DNA from 3 places in the Janthinobacterium sp. OK676 genome. Region 3 is predicted to be linked to each of the others. Evidence: predicted binding sites of a transcription regulator. Region 3 holds the regulator's gene; each other region holds the start of a gene.
The links. The regulator sigma-54, encoded in region 3, starts transcription at its own class of promoters, with help from an activator protein. The targets are predictions, from matches to a motif close to TGGCANGNAANCTGCTTT.

Region 1: prpB (methylisocitrate lyase) is a predicted target of sigma-54. The motif match lies at 2,301-2,318, and genes of this name have one in related genera.
Region 2: BLU39_RS27825 (beta-propeller fold lactonase family protein) is a predicted target of sigma-54. The motif match lies at 2,062-2,079, and genes of this name have one in related genera.

The regions. Positions count from the first base shown of each region.
Region 1 is NZ_FNHA01000007.1:234,928-239,089, forward strand. It holds gene BLU39_RS15885 (MFS transporter) at 1-273, opposite strand, end outside; gene BLU39_RS15890 (MBL fold metallo-hydrolase) at 395-1,252, opposite strand; gene BLU39_RS15895 (hypothetical protein) at 1,428-1,664, shown strand; gene BLU39_RS15900 (hypothetical protein) at 1,788-2,036, shown strand; gene prpB (methylisocitrate lyase) at 2,381-3,268, shown strand; gene prpC (bifunctional 2-methylcitrate synthase/citrate synthase) at 3,340-4,162, shown strand, end outside.
Region 2 is NZ_FNHA01000024.1:2,301-6,462, forward strand. It holds gene BLU39_RS27820 (TonB-dependent receptor family protein) at 1-1,938, opposite strand, end outside; gene BLU39_RS27825 (beta-propeller fold lactonase family protein) at 2,143-3,099, shown strand; gene adh (aldehyde dehydrogenase) at 3,352-4,162, shown strand, end outside.
Region 3 is NZ_FNHA01000015.1:78,802-82,963, forward strand. It holds gene lptC (LPS export ABC transporter periplasmic protein LptC) at 1-138, shown strand, start outside; gene lptA (lipopolysaccharide transport periplasmic protein LptA) at 164-745, shown strand; gene lptB (LPS export ABC transporter ATP-binding protein) at 745-1,500, shown strand; gene BLU39_RS25115 (RNA polymerase factor sigma-54) at 1,505-2,983, shown strand; gene raiA (ribosome hibernation-promoting factor, HPF/YfiA family) at 3,053-3,412, shown strand; gene BLU39_RS25125 (enoyl-CoA hydratase/isomerase family protein) at 3,544-4,162, shown strand, end outside.

The DNA.
Region 1 (4,162 bases), on a different contig from region 3:
GGCCAGCAGCAGGCGGCGCCGGCCGACCATGTCGCCCAGGCGCCCCACGCTGACGATCAGCGCGGTGATGGCCAGCAGATAGGACAGCACGATCCATTGCACATCCTGGAACGGCGCGTGCAGGGCCCTGGCCATGTCGGGCAAGCCCACGTTGGCGATGCTGGTGCCCAGCGCGGGCAGCAGCATGGCCAGAGACAGGCTGGCAAGCGCGCCGCGCATGGGTAGCGTGATGGTCTGCTGCTCGGGTGGTGCGGATGTTGACGGTGGTTGCATGGCGTGGCGGATCCTCGGATAGGGTCGCCACATGGTACTGAGGGATTTGGCATGGCGGAAGACGCAGCATGTGCATTGTGTTATTGCGTCTGACGCCATGTGAGGGAACTACATCACCAGGCTAGATCGCATTGAGCGGTATCTTCAGGTAGCGCACGCCGTTGTCTTCCGGCTCGGGCAGCTTGCCCGCATTGATGTTGACCTGGATGGCGGGCAGGATCAGGGTCGGCATGTCGAGGGTGGCGTCGCGGCCCGTGCGCATGGCCACGAATTGCTCTTCCGTAATACCGTCGCGCAAGTGGATATTGCTGGCGCGCTGTTCGGCCACCGTCACTTCCCAGCGCGGCGCGCGGCCGTTGGGCGGGTAGTCGTGGCACATGAACAGGCGCGTCTGCGGCGGCAGCGACAGCAAACGCTGCACGGAGCGGTACAGCAGGGAAGCGGAGCCGCCGGGAAAGTCGCAGCGGGCCGAGCCCACGTCCGGCATGAACAGGGTGTCGCCCACGAAGACGGCGTCGCCGATCTGGTAAGCCAGGTCGGCCGGCGTGTGGCCGGGCACGTGCAGGACGCGCACTTCCAGCTTGCCAATATGAAAAACCTGGTCCGGGGCGAACAGCTGGTCGAACTGCGAGCCGTCGGCGCGCGCACCGTCCTGGTGGTAGACGGCCGCGAAGGCCTGCTGCACCGTCTGGATGGCGGCGCCGATGGCCACGTCGCCGCCCAGCTGCTGCTGCAGGTAGGGCGCGGCGGACAGGTGGTCGGCATGTGCGTGGGTTTCCAGCAGCCAGCGGCACTGCAAGCCATGTTCGCGCACGAAGGCGATCACCTTGTCGGCCGAGGTGGTCGAGGTGCGGCCCGCCTTCGGGTCGTAGTCGAGCACGGAATCGATGATGGCGCAGTCGCGCCCATCGGCCTCATACACGACATAGGTGACGGTGGCAGTGGCGGGGTCGAAGAAAGCTTGGATTTGAGGAGTCATCACGGCGGCAAGAGACGGGCAGGGAAGGCTATTATATCGCCAGAGTTCGCTAAAAAATGCTGCAATTCCATGTTCAGCATGCGAAAAACGCATAAGCGGCCGAGGCACGCGCACTGCTGCCGTGCGCACCCTGGGCCTTGCCGCGTGCTAACCTCATTGCTACAAGGAGGAATTCATGAACGATATCACTGCACGCAGCGAACAGTACCGCGGTTTTACGATTTCCGTGACCCCGCAAAAGGATAACGACGATCTATGGGATTTTACCTACCGCCTGCAGCGCGAAGGGGAGCCCGAGGCGCAGGCGATCACGCGCAGCCGCACCCTGGGCGGTTATGCGGCTCCCGAGACGGCATGCGCGGCCGGCCTGGAAGTAGCCCGCACGGAAGTGGATAACCTGCTGCGTCCTTGAGCCAGCGTAAATCGTTTAGCCCGAAAGTGAGCCTGGCTACGGCCGGCGCGTGAAACACGTCGCTGCCGGTCGCGCTTCATGCTACGATTTCCATTATTGAGTCAGTCGCCAAGGAGGCACCCCATGAATAGCAGTTCCAAAATTCACTATAAAGGCTGGGAAATCGTTCCCCTGGCCGTGCCCACCACCGACGGCAAATGGTCGGCCAGTTGCGACATCGAGCGCGCCACGGCGGAAGGACTGGAAGTATTCGAAGGCTCGACCATGCAATTCGTGCGCGACGACGAGGAGGGCGCCATTGCCGCCGCCTGCGAGGAAGCCGTGCGCCAGATCGACAACATCATCGCCAATCCGCTGGTGCGGCTGGCCTGATCCCTCACCTTTCCGCACTCATCTTGCAGCCGGCACCCGCCGGCTGTTTTTCTTTCCGCTCCTGCTTCCATTGATTTCACCGAGTCCTGTTGCATGTTTCAATATTTTGTTTCAATGTGAAATTATGAAACAATATTGAAACGTTGTTCAAGCCAAACGTGACATCGCTGTTACCAGGCGGTACAGCCGTGGAGCAGCGCCGGCGCGCGCCTTCCCCCTGTTTTCACTCTGCCGTCACGTCTTTTTTGCGACGCCGCGCCGGCCTGGCACGGCATTTGCAATACTGGTGCTCATAGCCACTCCGTGAAACATTCGGGACCATCCGAAACCCATAAGGTGAACACATGACTCAATACTCCGCAGGTGCCGCATTCCGCAAGGCCGTCCAGGAAGAATCCCCGTTGCAAGTCGTCGGCGCCATCAACGCCAACCACGCCTTGCTGGCCAAGCGCGCCGGCTATAAAGCCATCTACCTGTCCGGCGGCGGCGTCGCGGCCGGCTCGCTGGGCTTGCCCGACCTGGGCATTTCCAGCCTGGACGACGTGCTGACCGATATCCGCCGCATCACCGACGTGTGCGACCTGCCGCTGCTGGTCGACGCCGACACGGGTTTCGGTTCGTCCGCCTTCAACGTGGCGCGCACGGTGAAATCGATGATCAAGTTCGGCGCGGCCGCTCTGCACATCGAAGACCAGGTTGGCGCCAAGCGCTGCGGCCACCGTCCGGGCAAGGAAATCGTGAGCAAGGAAGAAATGGTCGACCGCATCAAGGCGGCCGTCGATGCGCGCACGGACCCGAACTTCGTCATCATGGCGCGCACCGACGCGCTGGCCGTCGATGGCCTGGAAGCGGCACTGGAACGCGCCGTCGCCTGCGTCGAGGCGGGTGCCGACATGATATTCCCGGAAGCGATCACGGACCTGGACATGTACGCCACCTTCGCCAAGGCCGTCAACGTGCCGATCCTGGCCAACATCACGGAATTCGGTTCCACGCCGCTGTTCACGCTGGACGAACTGCGCAGCGCCCACGTGGGCCTGGCCCTGTACCCCTTGTCGGCCTTCCGCGCCATGAACAAGGCGGCCGAAAACGTCTACCAGGCGCTGCGCCGCGACGGCACGCAAAAGAACGTCGTCGACACCATGCAAACGCGCATGGAGCTGTATGAATCGATCAATTACCACGATTTCGAGCAAAAACTCGATGCGCTGTTCGCCGCGCAAAAGAAATAAGTAAAGAAGCAGGGGCCGTATGCGGGCCCCGCAGTGACGCAACCGAGACTAGTCAATTTTTGGAGAAATCAATGAACGCACCGCAAGCCGCCACTTTCAAGCCTAAAAAATCCGTCGCCCTGTCCGGCGTCACCGCCGGCAACACGGCGTTGTGCTCGGTCGGCAAGACCGGCAACGATTTGCACTACCGCGGCTACGATATCCTGGACGTGGCAGACAGCTGCGAGTTCGAGGAAATCGCCTACCTGCTGGTGCACGGCAAGCTGCCGACTTCCGCGGAACTGAAAGGCTACAAGGCCAAGCTGAAATCCTTGCGCGGCTTGCCGTCGGCCGTAAAGCTGGCGCTGGAAGCGCTGCCGGCCGCCGCCCACCCGATGGACGTGATGCGCACGGGCGTGTCCGTGCTGGGCTGCACCCTGCCGGAAAAAGACGACCATAACGCGCCGGGCGCGCGCGACATCGCCGACCGCCTGATGGCGTCGTTCGGCTCCATGCTGCTGTACTGGTACCACTACAGCCATAACGGCAAGCGCATCGAAGTGGAAACGGACGACGACTCGATCGGCGGCCACTTCCTGCACCTGCTGCACGGCGAAAAACCGTCGGCGTCGTGGGAAAAAGCCATGCACACCTCGCTGATCCTGTATGCGGAACACGAATTCAACGCCTCGACCTTCACCAGCCGCGTCATCGCCGGCACGGGCTCGGACATCCATTCGGCCATCACGGGCGCCATCGGCGCGCTGCGCGGTCCGAAACACGGCGGCGCGAATGAAGTGGCGCTGGAGATCCAGAAACGCTACGACAACCCTGACGAAGCGGAAGCGGACATCCGCGAGCGCGTCGCCAACAAGGAAGTGGTGATCGGCTTTGGCCATCCCGTCTACACGATTT
Region 2 (4,162 bases), on a different contig from region 3:
GGGCGCCGGCTTTTCGCTGTTGCTGTCTTCCGCGTAGACCTGCTTGCTGGCCACGCTTTCCAGCGCCGCGCCAAAGCGGTCGAGCGTGTCTTTCCAGGCCAGTTCCGCGAACAGGTTGGCGCTAGGCACGCCCGGCAAACGGCTGCCTTCGCGCACGGCGCCGAACGCCTGGTCATACACGGCGTGCAGGCTGGTCAGCGCCACTTTTGTCGTGAAACCATATGGCAGGCTGGATTCGAGCGACACTTCCATACCCTGGCGCAAGGTCTTACCCGCATTGCGGTAGCTGGTACGCCCGCCGCTGGAACTGTCGACCACCAGCTCGTCGTTGGTCTTGATCTGGAACACGGCCGCATTGACGTGCGTGTTGTGGTTGATCCTCGCCTTGATGCCCGCTTCCAGGTTGGTGCTGGTGGCCGGTTTCAGCTGGTAATTGAAGCCGCCGCCCGTGCCCGAGTAAAACAGTTCATTCAGGGTGGGCGCTTCGAAACCGCGGGCGGCGCTGGCGTACACATTGACGTCCGGCGTCAGTTTGTACAGCAAGCCCAGCACCGGTGTCGTGTGGCTGAACTCCAGGCTGCCGCTGTCGTTCCCATTGCCGAGATAGCGGTCGTTGACCAACACTTTCATCTTGCTGTAGCGCACACCTGCGCTGAGCAGCCACGCTCCGCTTTGCCATTCCGTCTGGATATACGGATCGAGGCTGGAGACGACATCCTGCTCGTCGCGGCGCAGCTTGCCTTTCACGCCAAAGGTATTGCCGATGTAATTTTCATAGCCGGTGCGGTCATCGCTGGAGCGGCCGTAATCGATGCCGATGGTGGTGCTCAGCTTGCCGCCGGCCAGCTGGTTCACGTGCAGCCAGTTGGTGTCGATGCCGTAGAACTCGCGCTGGAAGTCGACCACGCCGCCCGAATGGCTGGCCGGCGCCTGGAAACCCTTGGTAAATGCCTGGTATTGGATCACGTCGCGGTTGCCGCCGTAGGCCGTCACGTGCAGGCGGTCGTCGCCGAACGACTGTTCATAGGTGGCGCCGATTTGCTGGTGGTCGATGCTCTTGCGGGTGTTGTAGCGCTCGGCCAGGGTGCGCTTCGGGTTTTGCGTATCCGTCGTGTCGATTTCTCCCGCGCGCGGATCGCGGGCAAACGTGGCCCAGGAGGCGCCCAGCGGATCTTGCGTATTGCCCTGGTGCAGGCTGTTGGCGACGATGGTCAGCTTGCTGTCATTCGTCGGCTTGACGGTGATCTTGCCGAACGCCTGTTCGCGCGTGGCGGCGCTGTGGTCGCGGAAACCGTCGGTGCGGAAGCGCGAGCCGTCGAGCACGTAGCCGATACCGCCTGCCTGGCCTTGGGCCGAGAGGTCGACCTTGCTGGTGCCAAAGCTGCCGCCCGTCACGTTCAGCTCGACGGATGGGGGATTTTGCCCATCCTTGGAAAACAGCTGGATCACGCCGCCCGAGTGGTTGCCATAGATGGCGGAGAACGGTCCGCGCAGCACTTCGATGCGCTCGGCCGTATCGAGGTTGAAGGTGGCGGCCTGACCCTGGCCGTCCGGCATGCTGGCGGGAATGCCGTCGCTGATCAGCTTGACGCCGCGCACACCAAAGGCCGAACGGGCGCCGAAGCCGCGCGACGAGATTTGCAAGTCTTGCGCGTAGTTCTGGCGGTTTTGCACCACCAGACCCGGCACGGCGGCCAGCGCTTCTGACGCGTTGACGCGGATCTGGCCATCCTGGATGCGGGCGCTGTCGACGACGTCGATCGAGGCCGGCACTTCCTGGCTGGGATGGGCGATGCGGCTGCCGCTGACGACCACCGTATCCATGAGTTGCCCGTTGGCCGGGGCAGCTGCCTCGGCGGCGAAAGCGTGGGGGGCGAGGGTGGCGCTGCCGGCGACAAACAGGCTGGCGATGGTGTTCAGGCGGAAACGGTGCTGCATGCGGATTCTCCAATGTGAATAAAAGCCTGCTTTGGTCGCGTGCGCGGCGCAGGTCTGCATCGTTGTATCAAGCAATATGCCTGCCATGTCTCCATTGGTGGGCTGAAATTATACGCGTGTCAGTGGCACGGCGTTTGCATACAGCAATGTTCAGATGCGCCGATGCCGCGCGCTTTTCCTGTGTTTTGCCATCGAAAGGTGATTATGCCCAACTTCTTCTCGCGCTTGCGCCAGGTGTGCTGGCTGCTGCCTGCGCTCGCCAGCAGCGCCCTCCAGGCTGCTCCATTTGCCTATGTTCCCAATGAAAAATCGGGCACCTTGAGCGTGATCGACACGGCGACCGACCAGGTCGTGCGCCAGATTGCAGCCGGCAAGCGTCCGCGCGGCATCGCCGCCGACCCCACCGGGCGGCAATTGTTTGTCACGGATGCGGCCAGCAGCGCCTTGTTGCTGATCGATAACGCTGGCGGCACGCCCCTGCGCACGGTAGCCCTGGGCAAGTCGCCCGAAGGCGTCAGCGCCTCGCAAGACGGTCATTACGTGGCCGTGGCCGTCGAGGAAAACAATAGCGTGGCCTTGCTCGATGGCCAGACGGGCAGCTTGCTCGCCGATATCAAGGTGCAGGGGCGCAACCCGGAACACGCCGTCTTCAGCCCCGACGGGCGCTGGCTGCTGGTCAGCGCGGAAGAGGCTGAACAAGTCGACGTCATCGACGTGGCGCAACGCCGCCAGGTGGCGTCCATCGCCGTGGGACTGCGTCCGCGCGGCATCGGCTTCAGCCCGGACTCGGGCCGCGCCTACGTGGCGTGCGAACTGGTCAATGCCGTCTACGTGATCGACATGGCCGCGCGCAAGGCGATTGCCACCATTCCCGCTGGAAAAAATGCCAATGGCATCGTGGTCCATCCCGGCGGCAAGCAAGTGTATGTCTCGAATGGCACGGACGGCACGGTAATGGTGATCGATACGGCCAGCAACAAGGTGACGGCCACCATTCCCGTCGGAAAGCGCCCATGGAACATGGCCATCACGCCAGACGGCGCCAAGCTGTACGTGGCCAATGGTCGCTCGAACAGCGTGTCCGTCATCGACACGGCCAGCGCGCGCAAGGTAGCCGATATTGCAGTGGGTGAGTTGCCATGGGGCGTGGTGATTCGCTAGTGGCACAGGAACAGGTGTTCCAGTCTGGTACACCTGTTCCATTGTGCAGCGGCTCAAGCCCGGACATGCGCTGAAAAGCACACCGGTATTGACGCCACGCCCTTGTAACGAGGGGAAAAGCGGCTAAGTTTGTAGTGGGATGGCGAGCTGGCACGGCATTTGCGGAAGACTCCGTGTACTCACCCCATCTGTACCAGGACGTTTGATTTTAATTACAGTAATTCCATTCTAATTAACCCGATAGAGGACGACATGAATCTCGCAGACATCAGCAAACTGGGCGTAGCCAATCCTTTCAAACAACGCTATGACAATTACATTGGCGGCAAATTCGTTGCCCCAGTAAAAGGTGAATACTTTCCTAACATCACGCCGATCACGGGCTTGCCGTTTTGCGAAATCGCCCGCTCCACGGTGGAAGACGTCGAGCTGGCCTTGGACGCCGCTCATGCCGCCAAGGATGCCTGGGGCAAGACTTCGCCTGCCGAGCGCGCCAATATCCTGAACCGCATCGCCGACCGCATCGAACAGAACCTGAGCCTGATCGCCACGGCGGAAACCATCGACAACGGCAAGCCCATCCGCGAAACGATGAATGCCGACATTCCGCTGGCCATCGACCATTTCCGCTACTTTGCCGGCTGCATCCGCGCGCAGGAAGGTTCCGTCGCGCAAATCGACGCGGAAACCTATGCCTACCACTACCATGAGCCGCTCGGTGTCGTGGGCCAGATCATTCCGTGGAACTTCCCGATTCTGATGGCCGTGTGGAAACTGGCGCCAGCCTTGGCCGCCGGCAATTGCGTCGTCTTGAAACCGGCCGAGCAGACACCGGCTTCCATCATGGTGTTGATCGAGCTGATCGGCGACTTGCTGCCGCCGGGCGTGCTGAACATCATCAACGGTTTCGGCCTGGAAGCGGGCAAGCCGCTGGCCTCGAGCAAGCGCATCGCCAAGATCGCCTTCACGGGCGAAACGGGCACGGGCCGCTTGATCATGGGCTACGCCGCGCAAAACCTGATTCCCGTCACCCTGGAGTTGGGCGGCAAGTCGCCGAACATCT
Region 3 (4,162 bases):
GTCGATATCCTGACGGGCACCTCGCGCCTCAATGGCATCGGCATGAAAGCCAATAACGCCACCGGCGAGGTGGAAGTGCAGAATGCGCTGCGCATGGTCCTCCCGCCGAAACCGCGCCCGGCCGCGGCGGCAAAATGACAGAATGAAACAAGGAAACCATACTATGAAGAACATCTTGCTGTTGACCGTATTTTCTCTGGGCATCATGGGCGCGGCGCATGCCGAGAAGGCCGATTCCGAGAAGGAAGCCGTCATCACGGCGCGTAGCGGCCACGTCGATGACGTCAAGCAGATCCGCACCCTGACGGGCGACGTCGTGCTGGTCAAGGGCACCCTGACCATGAAGGCGGGCCGGGCCCTGATCACGGAAGACCCGCAAGGCTACCAGTTCATCACCTTCTGGGCCGATCCCGGCAAGCTGGCCACCTTCCGCCAGAAGCGCGATGGCGCGGGCGACCTGTGGATCGAAGGCGAAGCGGAGCGCGTGGAATACGACAACAAGACGGAAGTGGTGAAACTGTTTTCCAAGGCCAAGGTAACGCGCCTGGAAGGCACGAAAGTGACCGACGTGGCCAACGGCGCGTTCATCTCGTATGACAGCCGCAAGGAAGTATTCCAGATGGAAAATACCAACAGCGGCACCAGCACGCCCGATGGCGGCAGCGTGCGCATGGTGATCCAGCCGAAGACCAAGGCGCCGGCGGCGGAGAAAGCGCCGGCCACGCCTGCGCCAGGAACGAAATAATGGACAATACTCGTTGCGGCAGCACCCTGATCGTTCGCGGTCTGCAAAAAACCTATGGCAAGCGGCAAGTCGTGCATGATGTTTCGCTGCAAGTCGAATGCGGTGAAGTGGTGGGGTTGCTGGGCCCGAACGGCGCCGGCAAGACTACCTCGTTCTACATGATCGTCGGCCTGGTGCCGTCGGACGGCGGCAGCATCGACATCAGCGGCGTGGACATTTCCAGCCTGCCGATCCATCGCCGCGCGCAGATGGGCCTGTCCTATCTGCCGCAGGAAGCGTCCGTGTTCCGCAAGCTGACGGTGGAAGACAATATCCGCGCCGTGCTGGAAATCCAGACCGTCGAAGGCCGCCCCCTGAAGAAGGCCGAGATCGAGGAACGTCTGGATAAATTGCTGGCCGACTTGCAGATTGAAAAGTTGCGCGAGAACCAGGCCTTGTCCCTGTCGGGCGGCGAGCGCCGCCGCGTGGAAATCGCCCGCGCGCTGGCCACCGATCCCCGTTTCGTGCTGCTTGACGAGCCGTTCGCCGGTGTCGATCCGATCGCCGTGATCGAGATCCAGCGCATCGTGCGCTTCTTGAAGGAGCGCAATATCGGCGTGCTCATCACCGATCATAATGTGCGCGAGACGCTGGGTATTTGCGACCGTGCCTACATCATCAACCAGGGCTCGGTGCTGGCGTCGGGACGCCCCGACGACATCATCGCGAACGAGTCGGTACGCCGGGTCTATCTGGGCGAACACTTCCGTATGTGAGCCAATGAAACAATCATTGCAGCTGCGCACCTCGCAGCACCTGGCACTGACGCCGCAGTTGCAGCAATCGATACGCCTGTTGCAATTGTCTACCCTGGAATTGCACCAGGAACTAGAGCAACTGCTGACGGACAATCCCCTGCTCGAACGGCTCGACGATCCGCTCGACCGTTCGCTGCGCCTGCTGTCCGATGGCGCCTTGAGTTCGACGGCCGCGCCGGCCGAAGCGCCGCCCCAGCCGCCAGGCCAGGAGGCGCCCGCGGCGCCGGCTGAAGCGGAAACCTTTGACGGCGAGGCGGGCGAGGGCCCGGCCGCCGTGGATGGCGGCGACAGCGACTGGAGCGAGGCGAGCCGGGGCAAGGCGCCCGACGACGAAGATTCCCGTCCGCAACTGGAAGCCCATCACTGCACCCTGCGCGAACACCTGATGGAGCAGATGCGCGTGACGGTGCTCGAATTGCGCGACCGCGCGCTGGTCGAGCTGATCATCGACGCGCTCGACGACAATGGCTACCTGGAAGAGTCGCTCGACGACATCCTGGCGCGCCTGCCGGAAGAGCTGGAAATCGACGCGGACGAGATGCGCACGGCCCTGGCGCTGCTGCAAAGTTTCGATCCGCCCGGCGTGGGCGCGCGCAATGCGTCCGAATGTCTGGCCCTGCAGATCAAGCGCTTGCCGCAGGTTGCCATGGTGACGCGGCGCATGGCCCTCGTCATCGTGGAAAAGCACCTGGCCTGGTTTGCCCAGCGTGATTTCAACAAGCTGAAAAAAGCCCTCGATTGCGACGATGAAGACTTGCGCGAAGCGCAGACGGTGATTCGCCAATGCAACCCGCATCCGGGTGCCGTGTTCGCCTCTGACGTGTCCGATTACGTGGTGCCCGACGTCGTCGTCAAGCGCGCGCGCAATGGCTGGCAAGTGACCCTGAACAACGACGTCATGCCGCGCCTGCGCGTGAACGCCATGTACGCCAACCTGCTCAAGCAGGGCAAGGGCGAAGGTGCCATGGGCGCACAGTTGCAGGAAGCCAAGTGGCTGATCAAGAATATGCGCCAGCGCTTCGACACCATCCTGCGCGTGGCACAGGCGATAGTAGAAAGACAAAAGAACTTTTTCTCGCATGGGGCCGTTGCCATGCGCCCCCTTGTGCTCCGTGAAATAGCTGATACACTGGGTTTACACGAGAGTACTATCTCGCGGGTAACAACTCAAAAGTACATGCTGACCCCGCACGGCATGTTCGAGTTGAAATATTTCTTTGGTAGCCACGTCGCCACCGAAGCGGGGGGCGAAGCGTCATCGACGGCGATACGGGCATTGATCGTGCAACTGACAGGAGCAGAAGACCCTAAAAATCCTTTATCCGACAGTAAGATTGCGGACATGCTGGGGGAACAAGGCATGGTGATTGCGCGACGTACTGTTGCCAAATACCGGGAAGCATTAAAAATTCCGCCAGTGAGCCTGCGTAAGTGTTTGTAAGTTTTTTTCGGTTCCTCTGCGGGCCGGATACGATGGACCGCACGAACCCGATCATCTTTAGGAGTGTGTATGAATCTCACCATCAGCGGACATCATCTCGAAGTGACACCAGCCATCCGTGAATACGTACAAACGAAGCTGGAGCGCGTGAAACGTCATTTCGATCAAGTCATCGATATCGCCGTGATTCTGACCGTGGATAACCTCAAAGAGAAAGAAAAACGTCAAAAGGCCGAAGTCAACCTGCGTCTGAGTGGCAAGACCGTCTATGTGGAAAGCCTGGCGCAAGACTTGTACGCCGCAATCGATGCCCTGATCGACAAGCTCGATAGGCAAGTGATGAAATACAAAACCAAAGTGCAAGGGCACGGTAAAGAGGCGATCAAGCATCTGCCAGACAGCTCGGAAGAAGAATTCGCCCCCGCCTAAGCGGCCTGCGACTTTCAACCGGTTGTGATCAACTAAGGGCGCACATTGCGCCCTTTTTTGCGCCCAGCGGAACGCAATGTTCCCCGCGCAGGCGCTAGAATGTTTGCACTTTCACTTCTTTCCTGCCTGCCATGAGCGACTTCGTCCAGACTGCCATCCGCAACCGCACGGGCCACATCGTGCTCGACCGTCCGAAAGCCTTGAATTCCCTGTCGCTGGACATGGTGCGCGCCCTGAGCGCGGCCCTGCTGGTCTGGCGCGATGATCCCCAGGTGGACGCCGTCGTGATCCGCTCCAGCAGCGAGAAGGGCCTGTGCGCCGGCGGCGACATCCGTTTCTTTTACGATGCGGGCCTGGCCACGCCGCAAGGCGGCAGTGCCTTGCTGGAAGATTTCTTTACGGAAGAATACGCTTTGAATCATTTGATTCATTTCTATCCGAAACCGTATATTGCCGTGATGGATGGCGTGGTGATGGGCGGGGGCATGGGCGTGGCGCAAGCTAGCCCCGGCAACTGCCTGCGCATCGTCACGGGCCGCACGCGCATGGCCATGCCGGAAGTCAATATCGGCCTGTTTCCGGACGTGGGCGGCAGCTATTTCCTGTCCCGCCTGGCTGGACAGCTGGGTCTGTACCTGGGCTTGACGGGCTTGACGATCAACGCGGCCGACGCCCTGTACACGGGCCTGGCCGATGTCTACCTGCCCGAAGCGCAGGTGGGGGCCCTGCTGGACCTGTTCGAATCGACGC